Regions from separate parts of the Kangiella koreensis DSM 16069 genome, predicted to be linked through region 2. Evidence: riboswitches for the same ligand, from Rfam matches in the RefSeq annotation. Region 2 holds a riboswitch; the other holds the start of a gene.
What was found. Region 2 has a riboswitch for thiamine pyrophosphate ahead of thiC (phosphomethylpyrimidine synthase ThiC). Riboswitches for the same ligand answer to the same signal wherever they lie in the genome.

Region 1: linked by a shared signal. The riboswitch ahead of KKOR_RS05810 (TonB-dependent receptor) and the one ahead of thiC (phosphomethylpyrimidine synthase ThiC) in region 2 are both predicted to bind thiamine pyrophosphate.

What each region holds. Positions count from the first base shown of each region.
Region 1 is NC_013166.1:1,231,472-1,234,664, forward strand. It holds gene KKOR_RS05800 (Swt1 family HEPN domain-containing protein) at 1-30, shown strand, start outside; gene KKOR_RS05805 (PIN-like domain-containing protein) at 89-1,492, shown strand; TPP riboswitch at 1,638-1,767, shown strand; gene KKOR_RS05810 (TonB-dependent receptor) at 1,926-3,193, shown strand, end outside.
Region 2 is NC_013166.1:125,750-128,942, forward strand. It holds gene KKOR_RS00600 (ACT domain-containing protein) at 1-96, shown strand, start outside; gene KKOR_RS00605 (DUF4870 domain-containing protein) at 565-1,029, shown strand; TPP riboswitch at 1,214-1,348, shown strand; gene thiC (phosphomethylpyrimidine synthase ThiC) at 1,422-3,193, shown strand, end outside.

The DNA.
Region 1 (3,193 bases), 1.1 Mb from region 2:
TCTGACTGGAACCGAGTTATTGGACTGTAATAAGTTATTCATTCAGATGAGCTTAGGCATGTTTTACAAATAATATAGAATATATGGCATGATAGAAAAATTAATAAAACTACATAGAAATAGTGATCAGATAGACTTTGAAAAGATTTGGAGCGAAGGGCTGTTTACTTTTGATTCAAATGTGATATTGGATCTTTATAGATTACCAAAATCTGCGCGTAATGATCTGATGAGTGTGTTTGAAAATGATCAGTTTAACAAGCGCATATGGATTGGTTTTCAAGTAGCATTAGAGTTCCTTAATAATAGATACGATGCTATTAGTGATCAAAAAAACAAGTTTAATACTGTTCGTACACTTCTTGAAGATTCAAAAGAACAATATGAAGAGCTGGTTACTTCTTTAAGGTCTGGACTCAATAATCTAAAGCTTAAGCAAAGGCACTCTCTTATAAATCCTGACGCTTTTATAACGCCAGAAAATGTCGAAAATGGTATTAAGTACATAAATGATTTCATTGAGGAACTTGAGCGTTTAGAAAAAGAACAGTCTGATGTTAGTGATCACGATGAAATAAAAGATTTTGTGTTCAAAACATTTGAAGGAAAAATTGGTAAAGGCTTTGATAAAAAAGAGCTATCATCAATATATAAAGAAGGTGAGAAACGTTACGAGTTTCAGTTCCCCCCTGGTTATAAAGACAAAGGTAAGGAAGGTTCCTATCATTTTGAAGATAAAGAGTACATCAGAAAGTATGGTGATTTAATACTTTGGAAAGAAATTATTCAAAAAGCAAAGTCAGAGAACTATAAATATATTGTTTTAGTTACCGGAGATATAAAAGAAGATTGGTGGTTTGAAAAAAGAGGGAAAAAGCTTGGGCCAAGAAAAGAGCTTATAAATGAAATATATACGGAGGCTACAGAACTAGATACTTTTTATATGTATGACACTTCGACATTTCTTCAATATGCTAGAAACGAGTTAAACCTAAAAATTCAGGACTCATCTATAAACGAAGCAAAGGACTTAATTGATTTAAGTAGACAAGAGAGGATAGATGATGAAGAAGGACTGGTTTCTTTGGCTGAACTTCTTAAGTTTGCCTCTAGCCAGTTTAAAAATCTAAAGGTTGGGATCGGTAGATCTGTTAAAAATATTGACCCCATCAAGATTAACAGCAGAGCAATATTTACGGCTCTTATGGAGATATATTCTAACGTATTACATCATGGACGCGATAACTATGTTGGTATCCAAGCCAAAGAGGAAAAAAATTATGTTTTGCTAAGGTTCAAGAACTTAAGAAACGATATGACTGGTTCAGAAATTCCTAGAGTGCCGAACTCTCCAGATAGTGCACGTGGTTATGGCTTGCAGTTTGTAAGAGAATCTCTTGCGAAAGAAGGCATAGATGTACATATAGAGAATGAAGGTAAAAGATTTGTTTTAGAAATGTTTATACCTAAAACATACTATGAAGTGGCTTGAACTATGACTATATAGTCCCAAAGAGTGGCACCTCTATGGTTGGATCTGCGTTACGACGCACCCTACATATCCACCTCATTCAACCCCCGCAATAATCCCCCCATCTTTCCATTCGCTGTTTATTTTTAAGGCGTGTATAATGCCGAGCATTCCCGAGGGGCGGCTTTTGCCTGAGAATTGGCTCATTGCGGTTACTGTTTGTAATTGCTTGAGCGCCAGACCCTTTGAACCTGATCCGGGTTATACCGGCGTAGGGACAGGGAGTGCAGACGATTTGCTTTGCCGTTTATGGAATGACCTTTAGCTTTTTTGTTTTAACTAGCTTCAGGTCGATTGTTTTACAGGGATTGGTTGGCGCTTTTGAGCTTGTATCTCTGCCTTTTCTGTTGTTACTCCGCATAGCCCAAACATAAGTTATATGTGGAGTTGTCTTTTGAAACACGCAATCCGTTCTTTTAAACCTCTTGTTTTGACCAGTCTGTTGGCGATATCGCTTGGTTTGCTTGCTGATGAGCAGGCGGATGACGACATTGAGACTTTGGTAATTAATGCTGAGCATCTGTCTGAGAGTCCTTTGACTTTGCCGTCGAGTGTGACGGTGGTTGATAGCGAGACGGCTCGTAAGAACAATGCTTATCATCTTGATGATATTTTCAATCTGGCGCCGAATGTGAATTTCGCCACTGGCGCGGCGCGCGGTCGTTTTATTCAGATCCGTGGCGTAGGCGAGCGTAGCGAGTTTGTTGAGCCGGTCAATTACTCGGTAGGTCTGATTGTCGATGGCATTGATATGACGGGGATTGCTGGCGGCGCTTTAATGCTGGATACGCAGCAGGTTGAGATTTTGCGTGGGCCACAGGGAACTCTGTATGGCGCCAATGCGTTGGCGGGTTTGGTCAATATGGTATCGGCTGCTCCTGAAGCAGATTTGTTGAAGGTTGCTGCTTCGTTTGAATCCTACAATGGTCGTAGCGCTTCTTTGATCAGCAGTGATCAGTTATCGGAAGCCTGGGGCTATCGTTTTGCGGTGGGTCAGTATCGTAGCGATGGCTACACTGACAATATTTTCCTCGGACGCGACGATACCCAGAACTTTGATGAATCAAGCATCAAAGGGCGTCTGGTCTATCAGCCGGATGACAGCTTTTCACTAACTTCTAATCTGATTGTGGTGGATGTGGACAATGGCTACGATGCCTTTAGTCTCGATAATACGCGCCAGACCTATTCTGATGAGCCGGGTCATGATCGCCAGGAAACGATTGGCGCTTCCTTTATCGCGGAATGGGCATGGGATTCTACCAAGCTGCAAAGCACCTTGTCTTTTGCCGATAGCGAACTGGATTATGCGTATGACGAAGATTGGAGCCATACGGGTATTTGCGAAGGCACGCCGTGCGATAGTGATGACTGGGGTTTTGATTGGTGGTATTCGTCGTTTGATCGTTTCTTAAGAGACAATCGTAACCTGAGTTTAGACGTGAAGCTGATAGGTGGGCAGGGCTCTTTATCAGAGTCATCATCTGAAACCTTATCGAATCAGTGGGTGGTCGGCGCTTATTTCCGTGACCAGTCGGTTGATCTGTTACGTCAATATACTTTCAATCCTGTGGATTTCACCAACCAGTACGATACGCGAAATGCGGCGCTTTATGGTCAGCTGGATATTCCGTTGAATGAAGCCTGGACTTTGGCGAGCGG
Region 2 (3,193 bases):
GTCTCCACCTTTGATACCGACTATGTTCTGGTAAAGGAAAGAAAACTTGCTGAAGCCTTGGTTGTGTTGAAGAAAGCCGGTTATGTGTTTGTTTAAATTGATGAAGTTGCAATGGATGGCTGATTATAGCTGAAATTGCAAACCGGTCGGCAGAATGGAAAAGTGGCGAGAATGGGCGAATTAAAGCAATGATAAGTGCATGTTAAGTGAAGTTGCCAACATTTCTCTACAAATCAAACGTTAATCCCATTTTGTCACCAAACTGAACAAAAAAATAAAAATTAATAAAATAATAATACTAATAATATCAACAGGTTATATAAAAAAAAGATATAAATGAAGCTGCCTGTTGAAAGTTTGTTCGATTAGGTTCAAAAAAGCTTCTGCAATAATATTAATGATTTCAATGCGTTATGAATATAACTGAAATTAATTGAAAGCACCGATCTATCGTCAATTCCTATCACTCAAAGTAACAATTTGAAATATCAGTCTTTGCTAATCTGTATTTGTGCAGCGACAAAGTGTCGTTGTCTTAAAAAGATTTCAGACGAGGAATTAGTGATGAACAACGAAGACGATAAAAAAACTGAAGGCACTGGTGAAAGTAAACCAGAGCAAGGTGGCGAACACAAAGAGCGAGTCTACGAAGGCGAAGCTGAAGTATTAGGTACTGAGGACATTCGTGGTGAAGAAAAGACCTGGTCTATGTTTGCTCACTTGGCGGCCTTTGTTGCTATGGTTCCGTTGGTGCCGGTTATAGGCATGGTGCTCGGCCCTTTAGTGGTCTGGTTATTGAAGAAAGACGATATGCCGCTCGTTGCAGAAAATGGTAAGCGTGCTTTGAACTTTAATATCACCATGTTTATTGCTTACTGTGCAGCATTAATCCTATGCATCATCTTAATTGGTATTCCGATTTTGTTTGGATTAATCATATTCCACTTCATTGTGACCATATTGGCGGCAATCAAAGCCAGCGAAGGTGGTGTCTATGAGTACCCATTCTCAATGAAGTTGATTCAATAAGTATTAGCTTAGGACATTAAAAAAGAATACTAATAATAAGGAAGTGACTCTCCACGCGGGGCAGCGGTTGACTCTCTCAAGCTGCATCGCCCCATTCTCCCCAGCGGCAATCGAAAGATGCCGCTTTTTTTGTATCTCTGGTAATAGTGCCTATTCATTTTAAAAACAAGGTGTGTATAATTTGTAGCAACTCTCGGGGTGCGCTTGGGATTAAGACTTCCGCCAATGGGCTGTCTTGAATCAAGAGCTGAGATGCATTTGCAAACCCGTATAACCTGATCCGACTCGCATCGGCGTAGGGAAGAGTAATGTCACAAGCTGACGATCTCACCATATAAAGCTCTGTTCTCATTACTTCTTTGCGCCTTGCCTGTTATCTTTTGGAGGCTATTGTGGCAAAGAATGATCCCATCGATTTAAATAAACATAAAATAACTCGCGAACCTTTACCTAAATCACAAAAAATTTATGTGCCTGGACATCTGCATGAAGATATTCGCGTACCGATGCGCGAAATTAGTCTGACCAATGGTGAAAAAGTCACGCTATATGATACCTCTGGTCCTTACACCGATCTGAGCATTGAAATTGATGTGCGCAAAGGTTTGCAGGAAGTACGTCGTAACTGGGTGGTTGGTCGTGGTGATGTGGAAGAATATCAAGGACGTGCAGTTAAGCCGATTGATAATGGCTATGAAGATGGCGATAAAGCCTTTGTCACCCATAATCCTGAGCTGCAACGCAAACCACTCCGTGCCAAAGTCGGCAACAATGTCACCCAGCTACACTATGCACGCCAGGGAATTGTTACGCCAGAAATGGAGTATGTAGCAATCCGTGAAAATCAAAAACGTGCAGCGTTATCTGAGGAAAAGGCTAATAGCGAAAGAGAAGAGCGATTAAAAGGTGAGTCGTTCGGTGCCAATCTTCCGCCAGCAATCACACCAGAATTCGTGCGAGATGAAATTGCAGCCGGGCGTGCGATTATACCGGCCAATATTAATCACACTGAATTAGAGCCGATGATCATTGGCCGCAATTTCTTGGTTAAGATCAATGCAAACATTGGTAACTCTGCCGTAACATCCAGCATCGAAGAAGAAGTTGAAAAACTGGTGTGGTCGACGCGATGGGGTGGTGATACGGTCATGGATTTGTCGACCGGAAAAAATATCCATGCCACACGTGATTATATTTTGCGAAATTCTCCGGTACCAATTGGTACTGTACCGATTTATCAGGCTCTGGAAAAAGTCGGTGGCGTCGCGGAAGATCTGACATGGGAAGTATTCAGGGATACATTGATTGAACAGGCTGAGCAAGGGGTGGATTACTTTACCATTCATGCTGGCGTTTTACTGCGCTATGTGCCCTTAACTGCTGACCGAGTAACCGGTATCGTGTCACGCGGTGGCTCCATTATGGCTAAATGGTGTATTGCGCATCATAAAGAGAACTTCCTCTATACCCACTTTGAAGAGATCTGCAAAATCATGAAAGCTTACGATGTAAGCTTCTCGCTGGGAGATGGCCTACGTCCGGGTTCATTGGCGGATGCCAATGATGCGGCGCAATTTGGTGAGTTGGAAACATTAGGTGAATTGACCAAGATTGCCTGGGAACATGATGTGCAGGTCATGATAGAAGGCCCGGGTCACGTGCCGATGCACATGATCAAAGAAAATATGGATAAGCAGTTGAAAGAATGTCACGAAGCACCTTTCTATACGCTTGGTCCATTGACTACCGATATCGCACCGGGTTACGACCATATTACTTCCGGCATTGGTGCCGCAATGATTGGTTGGTACGGTTGTGCCATGCTGTGTTACGTGACGCCCAAAGAGCATTTGGGTTTGCCAAATCGTGATGATGTTAAAACCGGAATCATCACCTATAAATTAGCCGCGCATGCAGCAGACATCGCAAAAGGACATCCAGGCGCACGCTACCGCGATGATCAATTATCACAAGCGCGATTTGAATTCCGCTGGGAAGACCAATTCAACTTAGGACTTGATCCGGATACAGCGCGAGAATTCCATGATGAAACATTACCGAAAGATTCCGCAAAAGTGGCACACTTCTGTTCCATGTGTGGACCAAAATTCTGTTCCATGAAAATTTCACAGGATGTTCGTGACTATGCTGAGGAGAAGAAAAA